4 regions of the Lysinibacillus sp. FSL R5-0849 genome follow, and region 3 is predicted to be linked to each of the others. Evidence: riboswitches for the same ligand, from Rfam matches in the RefSeq annotation. Region 3 holds a riboswitch; each other region holds the start of a gene.
The links. Region 3 has a riboswitch for S-adenosylmethionine ahead of metA (homoserine O-succinyltransferase). Riboswitches for the same ligand answer to the same signal wherever they lie in the genome.
Positions count from the first base shown of each region.

Region 1 (8,284 bases), 2.1 Mb from region 3:
CCTTCGTTTTCAATAAAGCTGAGCATTTTTTCTCTATGGTTTATAAAGAGTGTTTTTGCATGATCATTTAATGTGAAAGTGTCTTGTAAGTATCCTTTTAGCAATTTTTCCTCGTAGGCAAAAGACTGGTTGTCCTCATTTTCTAAAATAAAGGATAGTAGAAGAGCGTGTAATACTAACACTTCTAAATTTTGAGTATTAGTAATAAATTTTAAATTGAGGATAGAGGTATGGGCAACAAATTGATTGACATAATCTATCGCATATTTATAAACGGCTATATCTGTTTCAGGCTCAAGTCGTTTTCTTAGTTGAGTGCAAGCAGCATTTAGTTCTTCAATTTTTAAAAATAAACCTCTTACACTTCTCTTATGTTGTTGTTCTAAGGTACGAGCAAGATGTTTATTGATATAGGACATTGCTTGTATAACTCCCTTCGTAAATAAGTAATCATTTATTAATATGAATGGAATTGTTTGAAAATGGAAGAGTCTTTACGTTTAATTTATTATTGTACTTAATAGATATATCGAGACATAATGACTAGAGTTTATACAAATTAGTATCGATATTATGAAAAAAATGGGGTTATTATCATTCGATAGTAACCCCATTTTAGAAAAAAGTTGTTTATTTCCAGTTAAATCCTTTCGTAGCTAAAAAATCTTTTATATGAGGACGACGTTGCTCAATTAAAAAATCAGCCATTTGCTTTGTCCAATTATCGATTTTTCTGTTAGATGATCGACTATTATAATAGGCTTCCATTGTCTCATTATATGCTGGTAAAAGTTCATCATACTTCTCGGCATTGTATTCATTTTCATGTAATACGGCAGACACAGGCAAACGTGGTTTTACCTCATTACGACGAACAGGTACACCAATTGTTAGACCGAACAACGGGAAAACGTGATCAGGTAAATTAAATAAATCGCTTATTTCTGAAGGGTTATTGCGCACTCCTCCAATATAGCAAATGCCATATCCCATTGATTCTGCTGCAATAACAAAGTTTTGTGCAAACAATGATACATCAGCAACTCCAACAAGGACATTTTCGGCTGAATCTGCCACGATATCTACTCCCTCTAACTTACCTGCCATTTGTAGGCGTTTGAAATCAACGCAAAAAACAAAGGCTCCACCAGAAGTTTCATACTGACGGGGATTCCCAGAGAGTAATCCTAATTTCTCTTTTTTGTCTGCATCTGTTACCCATATAACACTATAGGCTTGCACAAAATGTGACGTGGCAGCCATTTGGGCTGTTGCGATTAATTCTTCAATAATTTCTTTTGAAATCGGGTTTCCATCATAGATTCTTACTGAAGAATGGTTTCGTAATAATTCTTTAACCATTTGTCTACTCTCCTTTGTCACTTATATATCAAGAGCATAGCACGCTTTCCAATCAAAATCGATTAAAGAGGGGTAGATAATTATATTTAAATAGTTTGGAAATGTAGAAATTATCTCGGAAAGTTAAATATTTCATTTGATATAGATTAAATATTCTAAATAGTATAAAATTATATAATCGGCTTTTTATTTGGTTGTGCTACCAAAAATTAGATTATTCTTATGCAGAAGAGGAGTGGGGTTAGCTCTTTTAATTAAGGATAAAGCCTCCTGCCTATTTGTTTGAAGCAGAGGTAATTTTGATGACAGAGATAATGGAACCAAATACTAGTTGAACAAAAATAAAGTGGGATGGAGGAATAAGGAATGGAAGAAAAGTTAGCGAAAAAGCTTCGTCATGAGCAATTACGAGGCAAGGTTGTAACAGCAGAAGAAGCAGCATCTTGGATTAAGGATGGCATGGTATTAGGGATGAGTGGTTTCACTCGTGCTGGAGATGTAAAAGTTGTACCTCTTGCTCTTGTAGAGAAAGCTAAAAAAGAGAGCTTCCAGGTAGATATATATACAGGAGCATCTCTAGGCCCTGAGGTAGACCAATACCTAGCGGAGGCTGGCGTTATTCGCAAGCGAGGACCTTTCCAGGCAGATGCTGGTATTCGCAATAAAATTAATAGTGGTGATATCACATTTGTAGATGCACATTTATCTCATAATGCGGAGTTGGTTCGCCAAGGCATTATAGGACCTATTGATTTTGCAATTATTGAAGCGGCTGCTATTACAGAAGATGGCTTATTAATTCCTACAACTTCAGTTGGTAACTCTCCGATTTTTGTGCAAGAGGCAGATCAAATCATCATTGAATTAAACATAGCACAACTTGATGCATTAGAAGGTGTTCATGATATTTTCGTTCCTGCACAACAGGGGAAACGGGACCCAATCCCTTTGCAAAATGTGTCTGATCGTCTCGGTACAATTGGTATTCCGTTAGATTTAGATAAAGTAAAAGGTATCGTAGTTTCTGATATTTTAGATGCGCCATCAACGATCGTTCCTGCTGATGAGGAAACGGATATTATGGCTAATCATCTGTTAAACTTCCTACGAGAAGAGATTAAAGTTGGACGTTTAACAACAAGCTTGCGTCCAATTCAATCTGGGGTTGGATCAGTGGCGAACGCAGTGTTACTTGGTTTTAAAGATTCTGAGTTTGAGAACCTAGAAGTATTCTCAGAAGTACTTCAAGATGCAGTATTTGAATTAATCGATGCAGGAAAAGTGAATTTTGCTTCTGCTACTTCCATTACCCTCTCTGAACAAGTAGGAAACCGTGTTTATGGGAATTTTGACAAGTATGCGGATAAATTAGTACTGCGTCCACAAGAAATTTCTAACCAACCAGAAATTATTCGTCGACTCGGTTTGATTTCAGTAAATACGGCATTAGAAGTTGATATTTACGGAAATGTTAATTCTACACATGTTTCTGGCACTAAAATGATGAATGGTATCGGGGGATCGGGTGACTTCGCCCGCAATGCGCGTTTAGGTATTTTTGTGACTAAATCCTATGCTAAGGGTGGGAATATTTCGAGCATTGTCCCAATGGTATCGCATGTGGATCATACAGAGCATGATGTTGATGTTATCGTAACAGAGCAGGGAGTGGCTGATTTACGCGGGCTTGCTCCGAGAGAACGTGTAGGTCTAATTATTGATCATTGTGCTCACCCTGACTATCGTGAGCAGCTATGGCAATATTTTAACGACGCTAATGAGGCAACTGGTGGACATCATACGCCACATGATCTTGAAAAAGCGCTGTCATGGCATGTCAATTACGCAAAAAGTGGGACAATGAAAGACCCAGCTTTATCAAAATAGAATTCTAATAAAAAGGCCTTGAAGGACAGCTGCTCCCTCAAGGCCTTTTGTTGTATAAGTTTATCTAAGACGATTAGAGTTTAAAGTAGGCCAATCCATTTCCAATAAGTTGCAGAGAACAGCAAAATTAGGAGGAAGCCGAGAATCGTTAGTGGGATACCTGATTTCAGGAAATCCTTTGTTGTAAACGCTCCTGTACCATAGGCAAGCATATTTTGTGGTGCACTAATTGGTAATAGGAAACCAAAGCTAATAACAAATTGTTGTACAATAACAAAACCAACCTGATCAACATTAGCTGTTAATGTGGAAGCTAACACGATAAACACTGGTATAAGTGCAGAGGCTAAGCTTGTTGCACTAGCAAAACCTAAATGAATAAGAATATTAAATAATGTTACGATAGCAATCGTAGCAAGAATTGGCATAGTATCTAGACCGAGTGAACCAAAAACTTTATCTGATAACCATGATGCACCTTTTGTATTCAGCAAAATAGTTCCGAGCATAATACCTACTGCAAAGACAATGATTGTTCCCCAAGGGATATGAGGTTCAACTTCCTTCCATGAATAAACGCCGATTTTAGGCATTAGTAGTACAGCAATGGCGATAATTGTAACCGTTGTTGTATCAAATGGATGGAGCTTGCCTTCCGTTGCCCAGAAAAATAGTAAAACTAATGATGTAACGATCAACCGAATCTCAGGTGCTTTTAACGGCCCAAGCTCAGCCAATTGTTTCTTGATGACTTCTTTACCACCATCAATATTGCTCGTCTCAGGCTTAATAAGCGTAATCATAATGAAAAATAAGGCTACTGACATAATAATCGAGAATGGGGCAGCATAAAGTAACCAAGCACCCCATGAAATATTCACATTAAATTGCTCTTGGATGAAATTCAAAGCAACCATATTTTGCGCTGCCGCAGTTTTAATACCGATATTCCAAATGGAGACGGCTTGTACAGAAGTAATAACGAGTAAAGCAGCAAGTCGACTATCACGTGGTAAACCGAATGCTGCGACCATTCCAAGAAGAATAGGGACTACTGCGCCAGCACGTGCAGTAGCTGAAGGAACAAAAAATGCAAGGGCAATTGAAACTAATATTGCACCGAAAACTATGGCTTTTGTTTTTGTTCCTACAAGTGAAAGAATCCAAAGAGCAAGTCGTTTATGCAAATTGGTAATTTGCATGGCTGCTGCTAGAAAAAGAGCCGCTGCTACTAGGGCCACGGCAGAGTTACTAAAACCACTTAATGATAGTTTTAAGGCGCTAGCAGTACCTAGTTGTGTTGTTGGATCATCCATGGATGGTGCAAGTCCTAGTAAAACAGTGACGAGTGCGATAATCATTGCAGAGCTAACAGGATATGAAACGGCCTCTGTTACCCACAGGATAACCGCGAAAGCTAAAATGGCTAAAGCGCGCTGTCCGGATACAGGTAGCTCACCGTTATTAGGTAAAAAAATAATGATAATTAATAAAGCAAAAGCCAACCCAATCCATAAAGGCTTTAAATTACGCTTCGTTGTTGTTTGTTTAGGTGAAGACATATTTTCTCATCCCTTCTACGTCTACGTAAAAATGACGGTTATTATCCATAACATCGGTCAGTATAATGTTTTTTTAAGATAAGAATTCGTCCATTTGTTGTATAGAATGAAAAGAAGCGAAATATGTCTGTTTTACAGCTTTAATAGTAATTAAAGAGATAATTTATGGTCATAAAAAATACAAATATCTCCTAAAAAATATTATTTCTTTTTCTTGAAGGCAGAAGTAACTTTAGGTTCGGTTCCATTGATTAAACGTTGAATATTTTCAATGTGCAAAATAATAGCAATAGCAAAAAGTAGAATGGCAATAATGGTCGGGCCAAGCCCAGGAATCCATAAATAAGTAGCGGTACAAAAAATGAGGTAAAACTCTAATACCCCAACAATTAAATAGTTCGTTGCAAAAGATAAAATAATAAATAGAATAAGTGCAAATAAACCAATCTTCCAATCAACCGCAAGTAAAATTCCAATGATAGAGGCAGTCCCTTTTCCACCATTGAAGCCCATATAAAAAGGGAAATTATGCCCCAAAATAACCCCTGCAGCTATCAAATAGGTGAGGAGCCATGTTTGTTCTGCTGTTAAATGTGTTGCATCTGTTAAATAAAAATGTGCACCGACGATGGCTACGACGCCTTTGCCAATATCGATAAGAGCTACTAAAACGCCATATTTCCAGCCGAGTGAAAGCGTAGCATTAGAGGCACCAGCATTGCCATGGCCAGCTTTTTTTAAATCAACCCCGGATAAAAATTGTGCCACTTTAGAGCCGTGAATACAGCCAATCAAATAGCCAACAACTAGAAAACAGATCACGGCTTTTACCATAAAAATACTCCTTTCAAATTTTTTTTAAAATAGTGTATGCGTTCTTACTACGTAAAAGAGCAGACAGAAGTTTCGGAAAAAATAAAATTTAGATGTTGACAGAAAAAAACTCTATGCTTATACTTTGTAACAACGATGGAAATTGAATCTCATACTCTTATCAAGAGCGGCGGAGGGATAGGCCCTATGATGCCCGGCAACCAGTAGGTGATGAACTTACTAAGGTGCTAATTCCTACAGATTCTTACTTGGATCTGGCAGATAAGGGGAGGAAAACTTGCAACCGCAACCCTCTTCTTAGCTGAAGAGGGTTTTTGTTTTCTACAGAAAAATCCTCCTCATCTCCGGTACCATCGTAAAAAAATAACCAAATGGAGGTACACAATGACAAATTTTAAACCAGAAACACTGCTGTTACATGGCGGTCAAGAACCAGACCCAGTGACGGGTTCTAGAACAGTTCCTGTTTACCGTTCAACTGCTTTCGTTTTTAAAGACACTGCTCATGCGCAACGTCTTTTTGCCTTAGAGGAAGCGGGAAACATTTACACGCGAATTACGAATCCGACAGTGGATGTTTTTGAAAAGCGTGTGGCTTTATTAGAAGGTGGGACGGCAGCAGTAGCACTTTCATCTGGTGCAGCAGCTATTGCATTTTCTATTTTAAATCTAGCTGGAGCAGGAGATGAAATTGTAGCAGCCAGTTCTTTATATGGTGGTACGTATAATTTATTCGCTAATACATTACCAAACTATGGTATTAAAACGATTTTTGTAGATGAAACAAACCCAGAGAATTTTAAGGCTGCCATTACTGATAAAACAAAAGCTGTCTTCGCAGAAGTTTACGGTAATCCAAGCTTAAAGGTTTTAGATATTGAAGCTGTAGCTAAGATTGCACATGACAACAGCTTACCATTAATTATCGATAGTACATTTGCTTCTCCTTATGGTTCTACACCAATTGACTACGGTGCAGATGTGGTAGTTCACTCAGCAACTAAATGGATAGGTGGCCATGGGACAACTCTAGGCGGTGTTGTTGTAGACGCTGGTAAGTTTGATTGGACTAGTGGGCGATTCCCAGGCTTTACAGAGCCGGATGCTTCTTACCATGGTTTACGCTATGGAATAGATACAGCTTCTGCAGCATTTGCTACAAAGCTGCGTGTACAGCTGTTACGTGATTTTGGACCAACGTTAAGTGCAGATGCAGCTTTCAATCTATTACAAGGTTTAGAGACGCTTCATTTGCGTATCCCTAAACACAATGAAAATGCTTTAGCTGTGGCTGAATATTTACGTAACCACCCATCTGTGGAGTATGTAAATTATAATGGCCTGGAAGATTTTCCAACACATGAGTTGGCGAAAAAGTATTTAAAAAATGGCTTCGGCTCAGTGCTTACATTTGGCATTAAAGGTGGACGTGAAGCAGGACGAAAGCTTATTGATCATGTAAAGCTGTTTTCACATGTGGCAAATGTAGGGGATGCTAAGTCGCTAATTATCCATCCAGCATCTACTACACACCAACAATTATCAGCAGATGAACTAATTCAAGCTGGCGTAACCGAATCGCTCATTCGCTTATCAATCGGTTTAGAGGCAGTGGAGGACATCATTGCAGATTTAGAGCAGGCTATTACTCAGGCAACAGCAACAACTGAACAAACAGTAGAAGCGTAATATAGAATGACAGGCGAGTGTTGTAGCGTTTACGTATTTTCTCATTCGAATAGCCTCATTTGGTATACGTCAAACGTTGCTACATTAACCAATTACCTCATCCGGTAATTATCAGAACCTTTTAAAAAATAATACCAAGTAATTTTATATGTATTATTGACTTTGTTAAAACCTTGTTATATACTTGGAATTAAGTTAAGTGTTCGGAAAAACCTCGTTGAAAAGGTAAATGTTTTCATAAGTGCTCCCCCCACTTTTGAATAGATAGGAGAGTAGTTACATAGCCAGTGGCTACTCTTCAAAAAAACTGATGATAAAGGAGTGTTTAAAATGGGTAATCTCTATAGTGCGCAAAACATTGCATCTTATCTAATTTATGAACTAAATGAAGGGCATGTATTTGTTAACAATCAATCCATTCAACACATCCTTACATTAGTGGAACATAAATGGCAGCAAATTTTTGGTCATTCAGCATATCAGGAACAGGTTTGCGCAGATGATATTGGCTATACGATTAAGGAAATTTATGAGACATATGAGAAGTATGGTGTGAGCCACATCCAGCTTCCAGCAACAGAATTTTATTTGAAATACGGTACATTTCAATTAGTAGAACGTACGTATGCAATACCAAATTTTACAGAAGAAGAAATTAGTATTGTTCAACAAGCTTTAACACAATATCGTTTTCAATTGCTTTCAAAAGCGAGCTAAATAATCCCTCATATATTTAGGCTCATTCTCTGCTGCTACAGGGAATGAGCCTTTTTTATAGTAGTTTAATTATTTAGCTGGTTTATGGGTGTCTGAACATACATATATAATAGAAGAAAGACATCATTATTTGAGAGTAAAGAGTCAATATTTGTTCGAATTTTATGGATAAACTAAAAAAACGTATAGTAAAAGGAATGAAACCGATTTCTTTTGCACGTCTAGGGAAAACA
Region 1 is NZ_CP152004.1:371,248-379,531, forward strand. It holds gene MKY80_RS01830 (hypothetical protein) at 1-419, opposite strand, end outside; gene chrR (class II chromate reductase ChrR) at 631-1,362, opposite strand; gene MKY80_RS01840 (succinate CoA transferase) at 1,729-3,249, shown strand; gene MKY80_RS01845 (DASS family sodium-coupled anion symporter) at 3,330-4,811, opposite strand; gene MKY80_RS01850 (glycerol-3-phosphate acyltransferase) at 5,013-5,645, opposite strand; SAM riboswitch class I at 5,800-5,913, shown strand; gene MKY80_RS01855 (O-acetylhomoserine aminocarboxypropyltransferase/cysteine synthase family protein) at 6,030-7,334, shown strand; gene MKY80_RS01860 (hypothetical protein) at 7,665-8,051, shown strand.
Region 1: it holds a riboswitch for S-adenosylmethionine, as region 3 does, so the genes downstream of both, MKY80_RS01855 (O-acetylhomoserine aminocarboxypropyltransferase/cysteine synthase family protein) here and metA (homoserine O-succinyltransferase) in region 3, are expected to answer to the same signal.

Region 2 (8,284 bases), 1.3 Mb from region 3:
GAAAAAGAGTACGTAAGTATTTCACTACTTAGGTACCCTTTTATTTAAATTATTGAACAGGTACTACTGCACCTTTCCATTCTTCTAAAATAAAGTCTTGGATTTCTTTAGACGTTAATACTTCTAATAATGTTTTAATTTCTGGTCTTGATTCATCACCCGCACGTACTGCGATGATGTTTACGTATGGCGACTCTTTGTCTTCAAGAGAAATCGCATCTTTGATTGGGTTTAAGCCATTATCAATAGCAAAGTTAGAGTTGATCAGTACTGCGTCCCCTTCGTCGTTTTCGTACATTTGTACAAGCATTTCTGGTGCAGTATTCGCATCAAATTTAAAGTTTTTAGGATTTTCTTCTATATCCTTAATTTCTGCTGCTGTTTTATCAATACCATCTTTTAATTTAATTAAGCCCTTAGCTTCTAATAATGACAGCATACGACCGTGATCAGATACAGAATTAGAAAGTAAGATTGTTGCACCTTCAGGAAGTTCCTCTAAAGATTTATATTTTTTTGAGTAAATACCGATTGGCTCAATATGAACACCACCAGCATTGACGAAGTCATAGCCATTGTCTTTAATTTGTAACTCTAAATACGGAATATGTTGGAAGTAATTTGCATCCAATTCTTTTGATTCTAAATCTTGGTTTGGTAGCACATAGTCTGTATATGTTTCTACTTTAAGGTCAATACCTTTCTCAGCTAAAATCGGTTTTGCTTTATCCAAAATTACTGCATGCGGTGTATTAGAAGCTCCCACTGTTAAAGTAACGTTTTCTTTACTATCTGTTTTATCACCAGATGCTGAATTTGCATCCTCTTTTTTATCAGTACCGCAAGCTGCTAAAGCTAGTACAAGTATTGATAAAAATAATCCTGTTAATAACTTTTTCATTTATGACACTCCCTTTATTTTGATGAAAATATGTTAGCGGCAAGAACCGGAATAACCTCAGTTTTATTAACGTTTATCAATTTTTTCTGTAATGAAATCACCAATCCATTGGATAATAAAGACGACTACTAAGATCAAAATAGTTGCCATTAATGTCACATCTTGGCGATTTCTTTGGAACCCGTCTAGGAAGGCTAAGTTCCCAAGACCTCCTGCACCGATTATCCCTGCCATTGCTGTATATCCAACAAGTGCTACAGCCGTAACCGTAATACCCGAAATTAGTGCTGGTAATGATTCAGGGATTAGAACTTTCCAAATAATTGTGGATGTTTTTGCCCCCATTGAACGAGCTGCTTCAATGACACCTTTATCAATCTCACGTAACGCAATTAATACCATACGTGCATAGAATGGAGCCGCACCGATAATTAAAGCAGGTAAAGCAGCATTAGCTCCACGGATTGTACCTAGTAAAAGCTTAGTGAATGGAATTAATAAAATAATTAACACGATAAATGGGATAGAGCGGAAAATGTTAACGAGTGACCCTGTTAAAAAGCTAACAATTTTATTAGCCCATAACTGATTGGGACTTGTTAAAAATAGGACGATTCCAATAGCTAACCCAAGAATAAATGTAATAACTGTAGAAATGGCCGTCATATATAATGTTTCATACGTAGCCTGCCACATGCTATCCCAGTCTACATTCGGAAAGAGATTAGTTAGCATCTGCAATCACCTCCGTTTGTACTTCCACTGTATTTAAATAGCTTAAGGCTTCAGTCACATTTGCTTTCGACCCATCAATTTGGACTATGAGGGTACCATATGCACCATTTTTCGTTTGTGAAATATTTCCGTGTACGATGCTTACTTCCACATCGAATTGCTTCACTAGATGTGAAATAACTGGCTGTTCTGTTTTTTCACCAACAAAAATCAATTTGACAAGTTGTCCAGTTGGATAATTTGCTTTGATTTGTTCTACTGTATCCTGTGTTTCCTTTGTATTTGTAATTTGGGCTACAAATTTCTTAGTAATGGCTGCCTGAGGTGCCTGGAAAACTTGCAATACTTCCCCACGCTCTACAATTTCGCCTGCCTCCATCACTGCTACACGATGACAAATCTTGCGAATGACATGCATTTCATGAGTAATGAGGACAATCGTTAACCCTAACCGTTCATTAATATCTACCAGTAAATCAAGAATGGCATCTGTTGTCTCTGGGTCTAGTGCAGATGTTGCCTCATCACATAGTAAAACCTCTGGATTATTTGCTAATGCACGTGCAATCCCTACTCGTTGCTTTTGTCCACCAGACAGCTGCGATGGATATGCTTGATCGCGACCTTCTAAGCCAACAAGTGCTATCAATTCCTTCACCCGTGCCTCACGTTGAGCTTTTGATACACCTGCAATTTCTAATGGGAAGGCAATGTTTTCTGCAACTGTTCGTGACCAAAGTAGGTTAAAATGTTGAAAAATCATACTAACCTTTTGTCTAGCTGCTCTAAGCTTTTGACCCTTAATCGAAGAAAATTCTTGATTGTTCACCGTTACTGTTCCTGCTGTTGGTTTCTCTAAACCATTAAGTAAACGAATCATCGTACTTTTACCAGCGCCACTATAGCCGATAATGCCAAAAATTTCACCCTTATTAATAGTAAGGTTAACATCTTTGACTGCCGTTAATTCGCCATTTGCTGTTTTGTATTTCTTCGTTATATTTTGAAGCTGTATCATAGCGAATACTCCTTTTCTTATATAAAAAAACCCCTCCACTTATAGACAAGTAGAAGGGGTCACGTATTATACGTTGAACCGTTCTCTCATCTTTCAAAGAAAAAATCTTTGAGTGATTTGGCACCTTTTCACTATGTGATGGTTGCCGGGCTTCATAGGGCACTTCCCTCCGCCGCTCTTTATAAGAGTTCGATATATTTAATGTTTTAGTAATATATTTGTTACTTTACCACGCTAATAAAGTTCAGTCAATTGATTTTTTTAACAATTCGTACAAAAATGGTACGGATTGAAAAGCATAAATCTTTTCTGTCACTTTGCCGCCATCACACACAAGTAAACATGGGACGCTTTCAATTTGATGTTCAATAGCAATTTGCTCCAAAAAATTAATATTTGCTTTCCCTAGTTTTAGGTGAGGTAATAGTTGTTCTACAATTGACATCATTTTCGATGCCACTGCACAAGTACCACACATCGGTGTATATAAATAAAACGCAGCTTTTTCTCCCGACTGTAAAGCCGACTCCCACTGCTCTTTTGACCATTCTTCCATTTAGTTCACGCAACCTTATAAAATATATTCATTATGGATGGAGAAATGCGCACGCAGTAAAATCATTGCTAACACTTTTCTTGGTGTCGTTTCTACTTCCTTATATGTCGGCATTGTACGTAAATGCTCCGCTTCCGGATAATGTCTGTCCATTAAAGCGCGTAGCTTATCGCCTGAAGTATCAGCATCAAAAAAAGTAAATAGCTCGCAGCCCTCATAGGGGTCTATTAGCTCCTCTAATTGATGCACTCCAATTGTTCCATTCGTACATAGTATTGTAACATTCTCGTTCAAAATCGGCTCAATTTGTAGCTTATCTGAGCGTCCTTCTACTATCAAGCATTTCCCATCGAACATTACGCCACCTCCATTTAGACATATCCACTTATACATTATTATATAATAAAAAACGCCGGTAGTTTCCGACGTTTTTTGATTATGGCTTGTCTTATTCTGCAGTCATCTCTTCGTATTGTTCTGCTGTCATAAGTTTATCAACTTCTGATGCATCAGCAGGCTCTACGACGATCATCCATGCTTTTTCATATGGTGATTCATTAACGAATTCTGGGCTATCTTCTAAATCTGCATTTACTTCCACTACAGTACCTGAGATTGGTGCATATAATTCAGAAACAGTTTTTACTGATTCTACGCTACCGAATGGATCATCTGTTTTGATTTCATCGCCAACTTGTGGAAGTTCAACGAAAACGATATCTCCTAATTCAGATTGTGCGAAGTGCGTAATACCAATACGTACTTTTCCATCTTCTACTTTTACCCATTCATGCTCTTCAGAGTAACGTAAGTCTTTCGGTGTGCTCATGCAAAAAACCCCTCCATAATTATGTAATATATTCACTTTCAGTGTGCCATACTTCTCCTATAAAAACAAGGATAAAAACGGTTATAACCAAGCTTGCTCAAAATCGGATTCTTTAAACCCTAAAGTTACTTTTTTTCCATCTGTTACGATGGGACGTTTTATTAACATACCATCCGTAGCAAGTAGCTTAAGCTGTTCTTCCTCAGTCATATCAGCTAGCTTGTCCTTCAAACCAAGGTCACGATACTTCATGCCAGAAGTATTAAAAAACTTCTTCAAAGGTAGTCCACTTGCTTGCCATAAAGCTGTTATTTCATCCTTTGTTGGTGGCTGCTCTACGATATGTACCTCTTCATAGGAAACGTCATGATCATTTAACCACTTTTGTGCTTTTTTACATGTTGTACATTTTGGATAATGGAAAAATTGAATCGTCATAAAAATGCTCCTCTGCTGTCTTTTTCTGTAGTATACCATCATAATCATTTAGAATGGTGGATCTTCGCTCATTTTCGTAAGTCTATCCATCGGTTCTGTATTTTTATCCGTTACTTTCATAAATTTATCTGGAATAAAAAAACTAGCTACCCATTTGCGGATAGCTAGCGTTTTTCATACGATTAAACGATATATTTTTCTGCTTCAATTAATTTCACAGATGCTTCACGTTTCTTCGTAATTAGGTTGTATGGATTATTACGTGTTAATTTACGTAATGCAGATAAAGTCATACGTGCTGCATCGCCATCTGCGGAAGCAAGAATTGTATCTTTTGCTTCTTTTTCGATTTCAGCAAATGCTTCTTGGCAGAAAATTTGAGTGTATAGCAATTTTTGATGTGCTTTTTCAACGCCATCACGAGCAATCGCTTTTTCTGTACGTAATACAGCTGATTCCATTGCAAATAATTGATTAGCGATATTGGCAATATTCACTAAAACTTCTTGTTCTTGATCTAACTTCGCACCAAAGCGTTGTGCTGCTAAGCCTGCCGCTAATACAGCAATCTTCTTAGCATTTTTCACTAAGTATTTTTCCTGAGCTAGTGGCTCTGTACCGATATCCTCCGGCATTAACATCAGAAGCTCTTGCTGTAGATTTTGCGCAACTTGTAATAGTGGCAGCTCACCTTTTAGTGCCTTTTTCATAAATGTACCTGGTACAATCATGCGATTAATTTCATTTGTACCTTCAAAAATTCGATTAATACGAGAATCACGGTAAATACGCTCTACCTCATATTCAGCCATGAAGCCATAACCGCCATGTAACTGTACCGCTTCATCTGCAATATAATCTAATGTTTCTGATCCAAATACTTTAGCAATTGAGCATTCAATCGCATACTCAGCGATAGCACCTGCAATCACTTTTCCTTCCTTTTGCTCCTCTGGACTTAGCTGGCTTAAACGATCTTCAAATAAACCAACAGTACGATAGTTTAAGGATTCTGATGCATACAATTGAGAAGCCATCGTTGATAATTTTTCTTTTGTAAGGTTGAAGTCAGAAAGCTTTGTTTTAAATTGCTGACGTTGGTTTGTATATTGTACTGCTAACTCAAATGCACGTTTTGATCCACCAATTGTTCCAACCCCAAGTTTATAGCGACCGATATTTAAAATATTGAAGGCAATGACATGCCCACGACCAATTTCACCTAATAAATTTTCTACTGGCACTTCTGCATCTTCTAACACTAGTGTACGAGTAGATGAAGATTTAATTCCCATTTTCTTCTCTTCAGGACCCACAGAAACACCTTTGAATGCACGTTCAACAATAAAGGCAGTGAACTTATCGCCATCAATTTTAGCGTAAACAACAAACACATCTGCAAAGCCTGCATTTGTAATCCATTGCTTTTCACCATTTAAAATATAATGTGTGCCTGCATCGTTTAGTTTCGCAGTTGTTTTTGCCCCTAAAGCATCTGAGCCTGATCCCGGCTCTGTTAATGCATAAGCAGCAATTAATTCACCTGAGGCAAGCTTCGGTAAATATTTTTTCTTTTGATCTTCGTCACCAAATAGCACGATTGGTAATGAGCCAATTCCAACGTGTGCACCATGAGTGATGGAGAAACCACCTGCTACAGACATTTTTTCTGCAATTAATGCTGAAGAAACTTTATCTAAGCCTAGTCCTTCGTATTCTTCAGGAACATCTGCTCCTAGCAAGCCTAATTCACCAGCACTTTTAAGGAGACGTACTGAATGCTCAAATTCGTGGTGCTCTAAATTTTCAACTACAGGTAAAACTTCATTTGCTACATATTCTTCTGTTGTTTTGGCAATCATTTTATGCTCGTCAGTGAAATCTTCTGGTGTAAACACACGATCTAATTCCACATCTTCAATTAAAAATCCGCCGCCTTTAATGAAATCCGTTGTTTTTTCAGTCATATAAATTCCTCCCAATATATCTATTTTGATAGTCTAATCCCCTATTGAATGATGCCTCTTCAAAATCTGTGATATTTGCTAGAGGCTTAATCTTTATTCAGCATCTTCTCCAGTCATATTAGAGAAGGTTTCTGACGCTACAAACCTTTTGCTGAGTGAAGACAAACATATATAGAAAAGCTTGACATATACATGCTCGGAGGCAACCGGAAACAGTACACCTCAAGCTGATCTAATGAAAATTATAGAATTTCAAATACTCCAGCAGCCCCCATGCCGCCACCAATGCACATAGTTACTACACCATATTTCTTGCCTTGACGCTTTAATTCATGAATAAGTTTTAGTGTTAAAATAGCACCCGTTGCACCAAGTGGATGTCCTAATGCGATAGCTCCACCATTCACATTGACCTTATCTTGGTCAATGCCTAAATGACGAACAACCTGTAAGGATTGGGATGCAAATGCCTCATTGATTTCCCATAGATCAATAGCATCTACTGATAAACCTGCAATTTCTAATGCTTTTGGTACCGCCACAATTGGACCAATTCCCATTACTTCAGGTGGTACACCACCTACTGCAAAGCCTAGGAATTTTGCCATTGGTGTTAAACCTTGCTTGACAGCCTCTTCGCGATCCATCACCAATACAGCTGCTGCACCATCGGAAGTTTGAGAAGCGTTCCCTGCCGTCACACTCCCTTTCACATGGAAAGCTGGACGAAGCTTCGCTAAGCCTTCAACCGATGTACCAGGACGTACACCTTCATCCATACTGAAAGTGAATTTTTTAACCTGTGGCTTATTGTTTTCGTCAACATAATGTTGTTCCACTTCTATTGGTACAATCTCATCATTAAATTTACCTTCTTTGATCGCCTTTTCAGCAAGTTCATGTGAACGAACAGCAAATGCATCTTGATCTTCTCGACTTACATTGTACTGTCGAGCTACTTCCTCAGCTGTATGCCCCATTCCCATATAATATTGTGGAGCTGTTTCTGCTAAAGTTGGATTTAAGCGGGGTGTGTTCCCCACCATTGGCACCATACTCATTGACTCGACACCACCGGCAAGAATAGCCTTTGAGTGCCCTAGCATAATTCGTTCAGCTGCATAGGCAATCGCCTGTAGACCTGAAGAACAAAATCTATTAATGGTTAGAGCCGGAGTTGTATCTGGCAATCCGGCAAGTGCACCGATACTACGAGCTACATTCATCCCTTGTTCTGCTTCTGGCATAGCACAGCCTAAAATTAAATCATCTATCGGTCCCTCATAGCCTGCTCTTTTTAATGTTTCTTTGACAACGGCAGCACCAAAGTCATCTGGTCTTACTGTTGCTAAAGAACCTTTTTTTGCTTTTCCAATTGGAGTTCGTGCTCCTGCTACAATAACGGCTTCACGCATCGTATAATCCCCCTTTGTTTCATGTGCAAGTTTTGTCTATTTCGTCCGTCCATTAGTTACGAAGTGGTTTCCCTTTTAGCAGCATATGTTGCATTCTTTGCTGTGAAAGTGGATCTGCAACGAGGCTAAGGAATGCCTCACGCTCTAAGTTTAATAGATACTGTTCATCGACTAATGTGCCATATGGAACCTTACCACCCGCAATAACATATGCTAGCTTTTTAGCAATTTTCAAATCATGCTTACTGATAAAGCCAGACTCATACATACCTTGCGCACCCATGAGTAATGTACCGTAGCCTGATGCACCCACCACAGGAACTTTTGTTGGTACAGGTGGTTGATAGCCTGCTTCGTAAAGTGCTAAAGCCGCTTGCTTCGCATCATATAATTGATGATCTTGGTTAACTGAAATCCCATCTACG
Region 2 is NZ_CP152004.1:3,731,700-3,739,983, forward strand. It holds gene MKY80_RS18460 (MetQ/NlpA family ABC transporter substrate-binding protein) at 50-901, opposite strand; gene MKY80_RS18465 (methionine ABC transporter permease) at 968-1,636, opposite strand; gene MKY80_RS18470 (methionine ABC transporter ATP-binding protein) at 1,626-2,654, opposite strand; SAM riboswitch class I at 2,738-2,842, opposite strand; gene MKY80_RS18475 (thioredoxin family protein) at 2,899-3,210, opposite strand; gene MKY80_RS18480 (hypothetical protein) at 3,226-3,567, opposite strand; gene gcvH (glycine cleavage system protein GcvH) at 3,659-4,039, opposite strand; gene MKY80_RS18490 (arsenate reductase family protein) at 4,121-4,477, opposite strand; gene MKY80_RS18495 (acyl-CoA dehydrogenase family protein) at 4,660-6,444, opposite strand; gene MKY80_RS18500 (acetyl-CoA C-acetyltransferase) at 6,687-7,859, opposite strand; gene MKY80_RS18505 (3-hydroxyacyl-CoA dehydrogenase/enoyl-CoA hydratase family protein) at 7,912-8,284, opposite strand, start outside.
Region 2: it holds a riboswitch for S-adenosylmethionine, as region 3 does, so the genes downstream of both, MKY80_RS18470 (methionine ABC transporter ATP-binding protein) here and metA (homoserine O-succinyltransferase) in region 3, are expected to answer to the same signal.

Region 3 (8,284 bases):
CCCCATCCCTTACAACGGACGATTTATTAAATACTTCCCTTGCCAAAAATATAAAAGTCATTCAAAACACTCTCGGTCATAGCAATGACATCATTATACGAGAAATTACCATTGGTGAAGCTGAACCCCATCGACTGGCCATTATTTCCATTGATGGCTTATCCGATAAAACGATGATTTCGGATTCAGTGATTGATAAATTAATGGCGAATATTGAGGAAGAACAAGAAATTGAAATTACTACCATTAATCAATATGTGCGAAGTTCCTATTTAACTGTTGGTGATGTGATGAATATCGAAAATTTCACATCATTGTATTATGCCATCCTTAATGGTGAAACCGTCATTTTATTAGACGGCTTTGCTGAAGGCATTGTAACAAGTACGAAAAGTGCAAAGGATAGAGCTGTCACAGAGCCCTCAACCGAATCCGTTATTAGAGGACCTCGAGAGTCCTTTACTGAAACTTTGCGTACGAATACCGCGCTCATTCGACGAAAAATAAAAAGTCCAAATCTTTGGATTAAGTCTCGAGTCATCGGTGAAGTGACACAAACAGATGTCGCCGTGATGTATATACATGGTATCGCCAGTGACAAAATTGTTGCGGAGGTGTTAGCGCGGTTAGATCGCATTAATATCGATGGCATTTTAGAAAGTGGCTATATTGAGGATTTTATTCAAGATTCTAAAAATACCATGTTTCCAACCATTTACAACTCAGAACGGCCAGATGTTATTGCTGGTGAATTATTAGATGGGAAAGTGGCGATTCTAGTAGATGGTACCCCCTTTGTATTAGTGGTGCCTGCATTATTTACTTCCTTTTTGCAATCAGCAGAAGACTACTATCAACATTGGATGATTAGTTCCCTCATTCGTATTTTACGTTTCTTTGGTATTAGTTTGGCATTGGTAGCACCATCTCTCTATGTTGCGATTACGACGTTTCATCAAGAAATGCTACCGACGGCCATGCTAATTAGTATCGCCTCACAACGAGAAGGCGTGCCCTTCCCTGCCGTAGTGGAAGCACTTATTATGGAGCTTGCCTTTGAGATACTACGAGAGGCAGGGCTTCGAATGCCGCGAACAATCGGTCCAGCTGTGTCCATCGTAGGTACGCTGGTAATTGGCCAGGCAGCGGTAGATGCCGGTGTTGTCTCGGCTGTAATGGTTATAATAGTGGCATTAACGGCCATTTGTAGTTTTTTATTCCCTGCTTATGGTTTGTCCAATACGATTCGTGTACTGCGCTTTCCATTAATGATCTTAGCTGCTATGTTTGGTCTTTTTGGAGTTATGTTTGGCATTATTATCATTATTCTTCATTTATGCAGCATTCGTTCATTTGGTGTACCGTATTTAAGCCCGTTTGCTCCTTTAATTTTACAGGATCAAAAAGATGCATTTTTATTGCTTCCTCGTAGACGTTTATTAACACGTCCACGTTTAGTCAATCAGAAAAACGTTGTTAGAGGGCATAAATATGTCCCAAGAACAGGTCGGAAATAAAACTACTGAACAAATGAGGAATAAAATATGGCAAAAGTAAAAGTAATCTGCTTACTATGCATCCTCACTTTACTGTTAAGTGGTTGCTGGAGTAAGCGTGAATTAAATGAATTAGCCATTGTTGTAGCGCTTGGTATAGACAAAGTAGATGATGAGTATGAGATTACCGTTCAAATAGTTGATCCTAGTGAGGTTTCCATGCGACAAGCTTCCACTCAGCGCTCCCCTGTTGTCAGCTATCATTCTAGAGGGGAAACAATTTTTGAGGCCATCCGCAAAATGACTACCATTGCTGCACGGAAGCCATATTTTGCCCATCTACAGGTAGTCGTTTTAGGTGAAGATCTCGCTAAAGATGGAATCAGTGATTCATTAGATTTAATTGCACGAGACCATGAGTTTAGAAAGGATTTCGATGTCATCATGTCTTATGAGGCTACAGCTAAGGAAGTGTTAAATGTTCTCACACCTATCGAAAAAGTTCCTGCTAATAAAATCTTAAACTCCCTCAAAGTTTCTGAAAAAGTTTGGGGCTCTACTATTGCTATTAATATAGACGAATTGGTCACAAGGCTCAGTGAAAAGGACAATGGGGCTTTGATTTCTGCGATTGAAGTTCATGGGGATAAACGGTTAGGGGCCGATCAAACAAACGTCCAACGTGTTAAAACACCTGTGTTGTTAAAATATGCAGGATTGGCCATCTTTAAAGGAGATCAATACATTGGTTTACTTTCAGAGGGAGAAAGTAAAAGTATTAGTTTTCTCAGTGACAAAATACAAAGTACGATTGAAATCGTCACCTGTCCAAAGCAAGGTACACTCTCAACTGAGATTACGAAATCCTCCACAAAAGTAAAGGGATCATTTAAGAATGGGAAACCGCAAATTGATGTCCAAATAAATGTGGAACAAAATGTAGGAGAGGTCGAATGTGATATCAATCTAACGAAAAATAAAACGGTGGATTATATCAATAAAAAAACAGCACAGGGCATCGATGAACGTATTGAAAAAACATTAGAAAAAATTCAACAGCAATACCAAGTGGATGTTTTAGGCTATGGTGATGCCCTACATCGTGCAGATGCTAAACAATGGAAAAAAATCAAAAACGATTGGCCAAATATCTTTCCTGATCTACCAATCCATGTTCATGTAAAAGTGACAACACAAGGTTTAGGCACAATGCAAAACTCATTATTAAAAAAGCCAAAGGAGGGATAGTGGATTGGTACTAGCAATAGCCATCTTAATCATTTCAATCATTATTGCGATACTATATATCCCGAAACTCAAAAAGCAACAAGAGACCAAAACCATTCTTGTTTTTTCAATCCTATTACTAATTGGAACAGCGCTTAATATGGGCATTGCTCTCAAAATAAATATCCCGAGTCCTCTAGATTTTATAACCTTTATTTTTACACCAATTAAAGATTTTATCGTTTCACTCACAAAATAGTAGACACATCGTCATGAATTGGAGGACACTTATATGGAAAAAGAAGTAATTAGTTCAAGACAATTTACAATTATCACATTCCTCCTTTCTATCGGTACTGCCATCTTAATCATCCCTTCAAGTATTGCAAGCTCTAGTAAGCAAGATGCGTGGATTGCTGCAAGTATTGGTGTTGTCCTTAGTTTGCTTGTTGTGAAATTATTTGTGACGTTAGGGGACCAAACACCGACACTGAATTTTATTGAAGCAAATGAAAAACTTCTCGGTCGCTTTTTTGGAAAAATCACAGTGGTGGGCTTCCTTTCTCTTACCCTATTTGCGGGAGGAGAATTACTGTATTTTATTGGTGCTTTTATGAAAACAGAGGTAATGCCAGAGACGCCTACTATGGCATTTGCCTTGTTGTTTATTATTATAATTATGTATGCTACCTATTTAGGGATAGAAAACTTTGCTCGTTCAGCAGAAATACTTTTCCCTATGTTTGTCTTAATTTTTATTTTCTTTGTTGTAAGTATCACCCCACAAATTAAGTTTGAAAATATACAACCGATTATGGAAGCATCCAAAACATCCATCTTATATAGTATCATCCGCTTTGTAAGTGTCTTTTCTTTTTCGTTAGTTATGTTATTAATGATTTACCCTGCTAGTGTCAATGTCCAGCAATCCTCAAAGAAAGGATTTTACATAGGCATGCTTCTCGGTGGATTTGTTCTAGTAACATTGATTACTCTATCTATTTTAGTATTAGGGCCAGCCAACACGGCTTCGCGAACTTTCCCTAGTTATGCCCTAGCACAAAGAATCTCTATCGGAAATTTTTTACAGCGCATTGAAATTATCATGGCTTTTATGTGGATCGTATCCATTTTTATTCGAACGTTTATGTACTTCTATACAACTGTTGTCGGGATTGCACAAATTATGAAATTGAAGGATCACCGTCCACTTATCCTACCAATGGGTATTATTATGGTCGGACTTTCGCAAATTGTTCACCCAGACATCGTCCATTCCAACATTTATAATGATGAGATTTGGCCAATTTATGCATTTGTTTGCACCATATTATTACCCATACTTCTACTCATTGTAGCTGTTATTCGTAACCGAAAATCACAAGGTAATTCGACTGAAATGGGTCATGCGGATTCTAATCAAGGCAATCAGACGAAACCTGATAATATGGATTCCAATCAGGAGAATCAGACGAAACCTGATAATATGAATTCCAATCAGGAGAATCAGGCGATACCTGATAATAAGGATTCCCATCAGGAGAATCAAGCTAAACCTGCTACTATGGATTCCAATCAAGATAATCAGACTAACGATGCTAATACAGATAGCACTCAAGACAATCAGGCGAAACCAGATAATACAGTTTCCAATCAGGAAAAAACAGATAATCCAGTCTCTACTAAAGACAATCAAGATAAATCTGCTATGTCGAATTCCAGCCAAGTGACTCAGCCTGAAGCGGGCAACGCTACATCCAAACAGGACGACCAGGCGCCACCAGATAAAACGAGTTCTGACAAGAAAAATCTAGAATAACAAAGTCTAATTCCTTCAAGCTGCTTAGCGAAGAAATTAGACTTTTTAGTGTTATTTAAATATGATATTCAATTTCGTCCACAAAATCCCATTCATATGGTGTCTCTTGGTATACGTAGTAGTTCAACCAGTTGGAGAACAATAAATGCGTATGGGCACGCCATGTATTCATCGGTGCCTTTGCTGGATCATCATTTGGGAAGTAGTTTACTGGAACGTCTATATGGATGCCCTTGGCAACATCGCGACTGTATTCATCGGCTAATGTTGTCGCATCATATTCTAAATGACCAGTAATCATAATGTTTTTATTATCTTTGGATTGCACGATAAATACACCTGCATCCTCTGAATAGGATAATAAGCGTAAGTCTGGATGATTGCGAACCTCGTCAATCGAGACAGATGTATAGCGAGAATGAGGGGCTGTAAATAAATCACTAAAGCCTCGTACTAAATCTACTGTTAAATCAGTAATCACATGAGAATAAACGCCGGAGCATTTAGCAGAAAGCTCGACCTTTCCAATCCCATAATGATGATATAAAGCAGCCTGTGCCCCCCAACATATATGTAGCACGGATGTCACATTCTTTTTTGACCAATCCATAATTTCAGCAATTTCCTGCCAATAGTTAACCTCTTCAAATGGCATTTTTTCTACTGGCGCACCCGTAATGATCATACCATCATAGCGTCGATGACGAATTTGGTTAAACGTTGTGTAGAATAATTGTAAATGAGACTTACTGACATTTTTAGATTCATGAGTAGCTGTGTTTAAAAAAGTAATATTCACCTGTAATGGTGTATTTCCTAGTAATCGTAGTAATTGTAGCTCAGTTTTTTCTTTTTCAGGCATCAAATTTAAGATTAATATATTTAATGGACGTATTTGCTGTGTTCTCGCACGGTCCTCTTCCATTACGAAGATTTTTTCCTCACGTAAATGTTCTCCAGCAGGTAAATTTTTCGGAATATTAATTGGCATCTTGCGTTCCCCTCTCTTTTTTTGCTCCTTTTTCTAAAAATTAAAAAATCCTCCACATTCCATATGAGATAGAATGAGAAGGATTTTTTTCACGTTCACTCTTATCTCTCAAAGGAAAAACCTTTGCTGGAATTAGCACCTTTCTAACATTTGTTAGAGGTTGCTGAAGCGTCATCGGGCCAAATCCCTCTGCTTCTCTTGATAAGATTATTTAATTATCTTGAATTGTAACATGGACTAGTTAGAATATCAATAATTCATAGAATATTTTGTTATTCCTATGCATGTTCTCCAATCATTTGATAAACACTAAGCTTGCTGTATATGGTTATTCTACATGAAATTTTATGGTAAACATGCCGCTATTATGTTACCATATATCTTTAGTAATAGAGAGGAACGTGAATACTTTGATTAATATTGAATTTCCAAAACCAGATGTAGTCATTCGCCAACGCGAACAAGATGTAAAACCAGGTGATGTCCCAATTACACCATACTTTGGTTTCATCGACTTCCACAAAATCACACGTGATAAAGGCGGCATTTTCTTATTCTATAATGAAAAGAATGAGCTATTATTTGTCGGCAAAGCACGTAAAATTCGTCAACGCATTAAAAAACATTTTGAAGACAATGTATCTCCGTTGAAAAACTATCGTGACGAGGTCTTCAAAATTGAAGTCTATGAAGTAGAAGATCCTATGGAACGTGAAATTTATGAAACATATGCGATTAATACGTTCCGCTCCAAATACAATGTAGATAAAGTATTTTATTAATATCAACAAAAACCGAAATCTCTTTTTTAGGGATTTCGGTTTTTTTATTACATCATAGTCATGCGATCTATCGCCATGCTTTTGCCGTTAATATATAGCTCAATAATCGTCAGCTCCGGGTTTTTATTGATGGCATAGACATACGGTTGAGCTTCTTTCTTTTGCTCGCTTCCTTCCTTGAAATGAATGACTAACCGATCTTCATTTGCTGCCACACTTGCTAGCACATTTCCTTTCGAAAACATGACAAGATAGTACGTCATGTCATCTTCATACAATAACTGAATTCTTTCTTGAGCTATAATATGCTGTTGGATATGGTCAGGAACGATGGTTAGCTCCTGAATCTTAGGTGGAACTAGCAGCGGTGCAGAATCACATCCGCCAATCCATAATACATAAAACAATACTGGCAACATCCATTTTTTCAAGATGCTCCCCTTCCCTTATAGCTACTCTAAGAAAAATGCTTTACGTTCTTTAGCAATCCAGTCCTCAAGCTCTTTATCATCACGCTTCACTAGTCGATTGATAAGAACATCATGCCAAACATAATCCTCTAATAAATAAATATGCACAGGATCATTCGTTATAAAAGCGGTTTCCTGGTTTGACGGCGAGTGACCATAAATCATTTCTTGTCCATCAACCGATAAAATAAACCAATGGGGTGTAGAAGTCTTTCTCGTATAGTGTGTGGCTCTGTGCTGATCGATAGATGCCAGATGCTCCCCGACATATAAGGTAATGCCATGCACCTCCACATGCTGTGATACCCCTTCGATATCCTCGCGTAAGGCATCGTACATATCTTCCCACATCGATAGGATGACTTTTGTCTCTGCTTTTTTTAATAAGGTTTGACAATAATTGATGATTGTCTGCTTCCCTTTTAGCATTAACACTTTAGGTTCCGTTTCTTGTTCTTTCGTTTCTAGTTTTTCTAATTGATCACTAATCGACGTAAAATTCGATTGCCAGCGCTGTTGAACTTGCTGCAAAAACATCTCGACAGGAATGGAAGAATAAGTCGTTTGATCCGCCGTTTCCTCTTTCAGTACGAATCCCTTCTCAACAAGACCATTTAATATGTCATAGATTCTAGCTCTTGGTATCCCAGAGTTTTTGCTAACTTGGTAGGCACTGACATGACTATTTTGTACGAGTGCTGTATAGGCCTTTGCCTCATATTCTGTCAATCCCAGTTCTTTTAATTGGGCGATTAATTCATTCATATCATCCCTCCATATTTTTATTATAGGCTACTGTTGTGAACATTTGCCAATGAAAAAATTAGGCTTTACAGCATCGAATAAATTAGTTACTATTTCAGTAGTAACTAATAAAGAAGAGGTGTAAGCATGGTTTTTGATGTGGATGTACATATTTTAATACTATTGATTTCCTTTGGATTTTTGGCAGCATTTATCGATTCTGTCGTTGGAGGTGGTGGTTTAATTTCCTTACCAGCCTTATTGTTTGTTGGCTTAAATCCCGCCGCTGCAGTAGCAACCAATAAATTAGCTGGCACGATGGGCTCACTCACATCGTCCATTTCCTTTTACCGTTCTGGTCAGCTTGAAATTCGATCTGTCCTGAAATATTTCCCTCTCGCCTTCATTGGATCATTATGTGGTGCTTGGACTGTTCATTTAATTAACCCAGCCCTATTAAAACCATTAATGCTTATCATGCTGGCGGCTGTTGGGATATATACGATCTTTAAAAAGGATTGGGGCGCTGTCTCAACGGTTAAAAATCTATCTAAAACGCACTTATTTTTATTTATGATGCTATTATTTGCTATTGGGTTTTATGACGGGTTTCTTGGTCCTGGAACGGGCTCTTTTTTAATCTTTAGCTTCTTGCTTGTTGGCTTTGATTTTTTAAAGGCGGCAGGAAATGCGAAATTTTTAAATTTAGCAAGTAATGTGGCAGGTGTTTGTATGTTTGCTTACTTAGGTCAAAT
Region 3 is NZ_CP152004.1:2,480,452-2,488,735, forward strand. It holds gene MKY80_RS12085 (spore germination protein) at 1-1,517, shown strand, start outside; gene MKY80_RS12090 (Ger(x)C family spore germination protein) at 1,545-2,744, shown strand; gene MKY80_RS12095 (hypothetical protein) at 2,749-2,982, shown strand; gene MKY80_RS12100 (endospore germination permease) at 3,016-4,542, shown strand; gene metA (homoserine O-succinyltransferase) at 4,598-5,533, opposite strand; SAM riboswitch class I at 5,632-5,741, opposite strand; gene MKY80_RS12110 (nucleotide excision repair endonuclease) at 5,944-6,315, shown strand; gene MKY80_RS12115 (hypothetical protein) at 6,363-6,746, opposite strand; gene MKY80_RS12120 (TrmB family transcriptional regulator) at 6,768-7,550, opposite strand; gene MKY80_RS12125 (TSUP family transporter) at 7,677-8,284, shown strand, end outside.

Region 4 (8,284 bases), 1.6 Mb from region 3:
CGATCATCCGCGAGATCAGTTTAATACAATAAGGGCCATTTCTAAAATTTGTAATTTCGAGCAGCAACTTGTTTTAGAGGCATATGAAAATACAGTTGAACAGCATAAAGAAAACATGGAACTAGAAAAAGAAGCAATTGAACGACAAATTGTACACTCCTCTGAATTGCTTGCGACCATTTCACAGGAAACCAATAATTCATTTTGCAGACTAAGCGAGCAGTCTGGGGAAATTGAACAATTGGCAAAGAGATCGCTAGAAGTGTCTACGCTGGCTGAAAACCAAGCACTGGATGGACGTGAATGTTTAAAGAAACAATCACTAAATATGCATAATATTATTCAATCTCTTCATGATATAGAAGAAAATATTGAACAATTATCTGATATGTCGAAGGAAATGGAAACGATTATGAGTGTCGTTACCAATATTGCCAATCAGACCAATTTGTTGGCCTTAAATGCTGCTATTGAAGCAGCCCGTGCCGGAGAAGCAGGGAAGGGATTTAGTGTAGTAGCTGATGAAGTACGTAAATTATCCATTCAAACAAAGGAATCTGTCACCGCTGTTGCATTATTGTTGCAAAAAACGAGTGAACGCACCGGGAAATTAGAGCAATCTCTCATTCATATCCAAGATGAGGTGGCATCTGGTGAGGATAATATGTTACACACGGAAGGACAATTTACAAATATAGTAGGGGCAATGACAGAAGCAAAAGATCAAAATGATTGCATGGCGACGAAAATACAAGCAATCGCAGGTATATTAAGTGGGTTGGGTAGTTCTTTTACTGAAGTAACGAACTCAGCAGAAAAATTAGCTAGCTTTGCCCAAAATTTAAAAAGCTAGATCACTAGTAGCTATATTAAACACTATAGTACTCATTATAATGTGTGTTTAGAAGCATATTCTTGGAGCTAGAGTTATCTCACAGTTGAGATAGCTCTATTTTTGCTAAATTTGTAAAGGGTTTAACGTAATTTTCAATGAAAATAAGTTTATACTGTAGACAGAACTAAAAATAGGGGCGGTTTACTATGAAAACAGTTGTTGTATTAGGTGGCGGTATTACTGGTTTATGCACAATGCATTATCTGCAACGCCAAGTGAAGGAAAAAAATTTAGATGTTCAGCTAGTGCTCGTAGAAAAAAATACATATTTAGGTGGCAAACTATATTCGGCCTATGAACAAGGTTTTATTATGGAAACTGGTGCTGATTCAATCGTAGCTCGCCATAAAGGTGTAATGGAGCTAGTGCAGGAGCTAGACTTTGAAGATCATCTCGTTTACAACGAAACAGGTATATCCTATATTTATACAAATAACGAGCTGCACGCCATTCCAGCGGATTCTACTTTCGGTATACCTATGAGTGTGGCATCACTTGAGGAAAGCACACTTATCTCTGACCAGGCCAAACAAGAAGCTTTAAAAGATTTAACTTTACCCAATGCAGGTTTTACAAAAGAAAGCTCAATAGGGGAATTTTTAACTTATTATCTTGGCGAAGAGCTTGTGGAAAATCAAATTGCACCTGTTTTAGCAGGTGTCTATTCTGGTGATTTACACCAACTTTCTATTGCCTCCACTTTACCGTATTTAATTGACTATAAAAATGACTATGGAAGTATCATAAAAGGTTTTGATGCGAATCGTGAGCAATTTGTTAAAGCTGCTAATAAAAAATTTATTTCATTTCAAAATGGATTATCCTCTTTAATTGAGCGATTAGAACAGACATTAACAGAGGTAGACATCATTAAAGGGGTAGCCACAAATCATGTCCAAAAAACGGGGAACAAGTATTCGATTTCATTAGCGAATGGTCAATACATTGAGGCAGATTATGTTGTTCTAGCGCTACCGAATGAAGCGGTTCAAAGTATATTACAGGACGACTCCTTAACACATTATTTTGATCAGTTTACTACAGCATCAGCCATTACTATTTATCTAGGCTTTGATGTGCCTGATGCAAACTTACCTGCGGATGGAACAGGCTATATTGTATCGCATAATTCTGATGTCACTTGTAATGCAGCAACTTGGACGAGTCGCAAGTGGAAGCATACATCGAAAAACAATCAACTACTTGTTCGCCTATTCTATAAGAGTATTAATCCGGCGTATGAGCAGTTACGTAAAATGACTGACGACGAATTGGCAGCCGTCGCTTTAGAAGATGTTCGGAAAAGCCTAGGAATTGATGAAAAGCCAACCGTTGTGAATGTCACAAAGTGGATTGATCAAATGCCTAAATATGACTTAGCTCACCGGGAAGCGCTACAAGGCTTACTACTAGAGCTGAATGAAAACTATCCGAATTTATCGATAGCGGGTTGCTCTTATTTTGGAGTAGGTATTGGTGCTTGCATTCAAAATGGGAAAAAAATTGGTGAAGAGCTTGCAGAAGAACTATCCAATTTCTAAGTTTTTAAGCAAATAATTTCTTTGTTATGTGAAATAGTCTTGACTCATTCGTCTGTAAACGATATGATTCTTTTAATTATTTAAAAAATTCATACTTAATAATTCTTATCAAGAGAAGCAGAGGGACTGGCCCATTGAAGCTTCAGCAACCAACTTTTTGTCAGGTGCTAAATCCAGAAGACCGTTGAGTCGAAGATGAGAAGGAACAATAATGATGAGTCGTTAAAGCCTTCTTTTTATATAAAAGAAGGCTTTTTATTATACAGAAATAGAGGAAGAGAGGCTAGTTTTATGGGATTGCTTGAAAAATTAAAAACGCATGTATTGACGGCAGACGGTGCAATAGGCACAGTGTTGTATGGCTATGGATTGGAGTATTGTCATGAGGAAATGAATGTTCAGAGACCTGAATTAATTGAAAAGATTCATAGAGAATATATCGCAGCGGGTGCTGATATTATTCAAACGAATACGTACGGTGCCAATGCCATTAAATTAGCTCGCTATGGACTAGAATCAAGTGTCAAACAATTTAATGAAGCAGCTATTACTATTGCTAAGCGAGCAGCAGCGGATGGCGGTCAATTTGTTTTAGGAACAATTGGTGGAATTCGTGGCATTCGTAAAAGCGATGCAACATTAGATGACATATTAGCGACCGTTGAAGAGCAGGCAAGTGTGTTACTTGCAGGAAATCCTGATGGCCTTTTACTCGAAACTTATTATGATTTTGAAGAATTAACAGCAACATTAAACGTGCTACGCGCCAAAACTAATATACCGATAATTGCTCAAGTATCTATGCATGAGCCTGGTGTTTTACAAAATGGTATGTCTTTAAATAATGCGCTACATGAGTTAGAGATTCTTGGTGCAGATATTGTTGGTGTCAATTGCCGTCTAGGTCCATATCATACGATTCAAGCGTTTGAGGCTGTAGAACTTCCGGCAAAGGCATTTATGTCAGCCTATCCAAATGCTTCGCTATTAGATTTAGAGGACGGGCGTGTTGTTTATGAGTCGGAGGCTGATTATTTTGGTCGCGCTGCTGTTGAACTGCGTGATCAGGGTGTTCGCTTAATTGGGGGTTGTTGTGGTACGACACCAAAGCATATTGCAGCCGCAAAGAAGTATTTAGAAGAGCTATCACCAGTTAGTGAAAAGCATGCGAAGCCTAAAAAGATTGAAATTGTTCGTGATGCCGAGCCAGCTAAATTTGAACCACTTCATGAAAAAGTAAAGCGTGAACGCTCGGTCATCGTAGAGTTGGATACACCTAGACACTTAGAAATAGATGGATTTCTTGAAGGGGCCAAACAACTATATGAGGCAGGTGCCGATGTAGTGATGATGGCAGACAATTCATTGGCATCCCCACGTATTAGCAATATTGCAATGGGGGCGTTATTGAAAAGTACTAATGGCGTGCGCCCCCTTACACATATTACCTGTCGAGATCGTAATTTAATTGGTCTTCAATCACATTTAATGGGGTTAAATGCCTTAGGAATTCATGATGTGCTAGCTGTTACGGGTGACCCAACGAAGGTTGGAGATTTCCCTGGTGCCACTAGCGTATATGATGTCTCCTCGATGGAGCTTATCCAATTAATTAAACAATTAAATGAAGGGGTTTCTTTCTCAGGGAAACCACTACGGAAAAAGGCTAACTTCTCTGTGGCTGCTGCATTTAACCCTAATGTTCGTGTTTTAGATCGTGCTGTGGCACGCTTAGAAAAAAAGATTGAGCATGGAGCAGACTATTTCATTTCACAGCCTGTTTATACAAAGGAAAAAATTATAGAAATATATGAAGCAACGAAGCATTTACAAGCACCGATTTATATTGGCATTATGCCCGTTACGAGTTATAAAAGTGCAGAGTTTTTACATCATGAGGTGCCAGGCATAAAATTATCTGAAGATGCTTTATCAAGGATGAAAGCATGTGGTGAAGATAAGGAACGCGCTACACTTGAGGGGATTGCAATTGCCAAGGAATTAGTAGAAGTGGCTGCGCAATATTTCCAAGGTATTTACCTTATTACACCATTTTTACGCTACGATGTGACATTAGAATTAATGAAATATATAGAGCAATTGGATGAACAGAAAAAAGGGGTAAGTATAAATGGCTAAGCACATGATTGAAGAACAACTTGATAAAAGAATATTAATTCTAGATGGCGCAATGGGAACCATGCTGCAAAATGAAAACTTATCAGCAGATGATTTTGGTGGAGAGGACCTAGATGGCTGTAATGAAAATTTAGTGCTTACTAGACCTGATGTCATTGAGAAAATTCATCATAAGTACTTAGAGGCAGGGGCAGATATTATTTGTACAAATACATTTGGTGGAACACCTCTTGTATTAAATGAATATAATCTAGGTGCAAAAGCGGAAGAAATTAATAAACGTGCAGTTGAAATTGCCCGTCAAGCAGTTGACAATTATACGACTTCCGACTGGCCCCGCTTTGTTGCAGGCGCAATGGGTCCAACAACGAAGACGTTGTCAGTTACAGGCGGCATTACATTTGATGAATTAGAAGAAAATTTCTTTGTGCAGGCAAAGGCATTGATTGAAGCAGGGGCAGATGTGCTATTGCTAGAGACAAGTCAGGATATGTTAAATGTGAAAGCAGGTACCCTTGGGGTAACTCGTGCTTTCGAGGTAACTGGTAAAGAATTACCTGTGATGATTTCTGGAACAATTGAGCCTATGGGGACTACTCTTGCAGGGCAAACCATTGATGCCTTTTATATTTCCATCGAGCATATTCAACCATTATCGGTGGGCTTAAACTGTGCGACGGGACCTGAATTTATGACGGATCATATTCGCTCATTAGCAGAGCTGTCAACGGGGTATATTAGCTGTTATCCAAATGCAGGCTTACCTGATGAAGAAGGATGTTATCATGAGTCTCCAGAATCTTTATCGCAAAAATTAAAAGGATTTGCAGAAAAGGGTTGGCTCAATATTGTGGGTGGATGCTGTGGTACAACTCCTGCACATATTGCGGCTATACGTGAAATTTTAAAAGATGAAAAGCCTCGTCAGCTACCAGAAAAAACGCATGGTCACGCAGTATCAGGTATCGAGCCACTTCTATACGATGATTCTATGCGTCCGTTATTTATTGGGGAAAGAACAAATGTTATTGGTTCTCGTAAATTCAAAAACTTAATTATTGATGGGAAATTTGAGGAAGCAGCAGAGATCGCAAGGGCGCAAGTGAAAAATGGCGCACATGTCATAGATATTTGCTTGGCGAACCCAGATCGTGATGAATTAGCAGATATCCGTGGCTTTATGCAGGAGGTCGTGAAAAAAGTTAAGGTTCCACTTGTTATTGATTCCACAGACGAAAAGGTTATTGAAGAGGCACTCAAGTTTTCGCAAGGGAAGGCCATCATTAACTCTATTAATCTAGAAGATGGTGAAGAACGGTTTGATGCCGTATTGCCATTAGTGAAAAAGTACGGTGCCTCGTTAGTTGTGGGAACAATCGATGAAACAGGGATGGCAGTCGATCGTCATCGGAAGCTTGAAATTGCTGAACGTTCCTATCAATTACTCACAGAAAAATGGGGAATGCAACCTGAAGATATCATTTTTGACCCATTAATGTTCCCAGTAGGAACGGGAGATGAGCAATATATTGGCTCAGCACTAGAAACAATTGAAGGAATTCGTCTCATTAAAGAAAAAATGCCCCGTGCATTAACGGTGCTTGGAGTTAGTAATATTTCGTTTGGCTTACCACCGGTTGGACGCGAGGTTCTCAATGCTGTATATCTTTATCATTGTACACAGGCTGGTTTAGATTATGCCATTGTCAATACTGAAAAGCTAGAACGGTATGCCTCAATTCCAGAAGCGGAAATTAAACTAGCCAATGACTTGTTATTTAATACAAATGATGAAACATTAGCCGTATTTACCGATTTTTATCGTGATAAAAAGAAGGAAAAGACTGAAGCAGATATTCCGAAAACTGTAGAAGGTCGCTTAGCCTACTATATATTGGAGGGGACCAAAGAAGGACTTATTGCTGATTTAGAGGCTGCCCGAGAAATATTTGAGTCACCTCTTGATATTATAAATGGGCCTTTAATGAATGGGATGGCTGAGGTTGGTCGTTTATTTAATGATAACCAATTGATCGTAGCAGAGGTTTTACAATCTGCTGGAGTGATGAAGGCTGCTGTTGCCCATTTAGAGCAATACATGGAGAAGAATGAGGAGAGTGCAGGCAAGGGGAAAATGGTGCTTGCTACTGTAAAAGGTGATGTGCACGATATTGGAAAAAACCTTGTTGATATTATTTTAAGTAACAATGGCTTTAAGGTTGTAGATTTAGGTATTAAGGTGACGCCTGCTCAATTAATAGAAGCTATTCGCAAGGAAAAGCCAGATTTCATTGGGTTATCAGGTCTATTAGTTAAATCAGCACAGCAGATGGTCACTACCGCCCAAGATTTCAAAGAGGCAGGAATTGATGTACCAATTTTAGTAGGTGGAGCTGCACTTTCCCGGCGTTTTACGGAAACAAAAATTGCTGATGAATATGGTGGTCCTGTTATTTACGCAAAGGATGCGATGCAGGGATTAGAGCAGGCCAATTTATTAATGGGTGCGGGGACACGTGAAAATTTCTTAGCAGAAATAGCGGAATCTCGCCAAAAACGTTTAGAGGCAGATGAAAAACGAGCAGCTCGTCCTGTCAAAGAGATTACAATAAAACCTGCTCGTACAGTAAAGGAAGCACCCGTATTTTTACCGGCTGATTTGCGTCGTCATGTAAAGAAAGAATATGCTGTTTCACATTTATATCCATATGTGAATATGCGGACATTGCTTGGGCACCATCTGGGGTTAAAAGGGCAAGTTCAACCATTACTAGATGCTGGCGATCCTAGAGCAACAGAGCTTAAAGATTTAGTGGATGATTATTTAAAAAGTGATCTTTTAAAGCCTTCAGGTTTATATCAATTTTTCCCTGCCCAAGCAGATGGAGATGATGTAATTATTTATGATCCAGCAGATAACAAAACAGAAATTGAACGTTTTACTTTCCCACGTCAGCAGGTCGAACCTTTTTTATGCCTGGCTGATTTCTTAAGAACGGTAGAAAGTGGAGAAATGGATTATGTTGCACTTATGGTAGTGACAGCAGGGCAAGGAGTTATGGCAAAAGCTCGTCAACTAAAAGAAGATGGTAAATTTCTTGAAAGTCATGCCTTGCAGTCGACGGCACTAGAATTAGCAGAGGGCTTTGCTGAACGCATGCATCAAGAAATTCGTGATCAATGGGGTTTCCCAGACGTGACAGACTTCACGATGCGCGATCGTTTTGCGGCTAAGTATCAGGGGCAACGTTTTTCATTTGGTTATCCAGCATGCCCAAACTTAGAGGATCAAGAAAAATTGTTTGGCTTATTAAAGCCTGAGGATATTGGTGTTCATTTAACGGAAGGCTTTATGATGGAGCCAGAAGCATCTGTATCGGCGATTGTTTTTGCTCATCCTGATGCTCGATACTTCAATGTATAAGGCGTAAAATATGAGGATATAGATAGTGGATGGATTGCCTATCTATATCTTCTTTTCTTGCTATTGAAGGTAAGGATAATTTCGGAAGGACGTGAGGAAAATGATTCGATTGATGGAAGAAAAAGATATACCTGAGGTGTTAGAAATTTATAATGATATTATTTTAACGAGCAAAGCAGTCTATCGATATGAAATTCAATCTTTAGATGAAAAAAAGAAATGGTTTAGCGACCAGCAAGCATTAGGAAATCCGTTGTTTGTATATGACGATAATGGGATGGTCGC
Region 4 is NZ_CP152004.1:4,125,076-4,133,359, reverse strand. It holds gene MKY80_RS20460 (globin-coupled sensor protein) at 1-853, shown strand, start outside; gene MKY80_RS20455 (protoporphyrinogen oxidase) at 1,042-2,436, shown strand; SAM riboswitch class I at 2,539-2,638, shown strand; gene MKY80_RS20450 (bifunctional homocysteine S-methyltransferase/methylenetetrahydrofolate reductase) at 2,728-4,575, shown strand; gene metH (methionine synthase) at 4,568-7,999, shown strand; gene MKY80_RS20440 (GNAT family N-acetyltransferase) at 8,100-8,284, shown strand, end outside.
Region 4: it holds a riboswitch for S-adenosylmethionine, as region 3 does, so the genes downstream of both, MKY80_RS20450 (bifunctional homocysteine S-methyltransferase/methylenetetrahydrofolate reductase) here and metA (homoserine O-succinyltransferase) in region 3, are expected to answer to the same signal.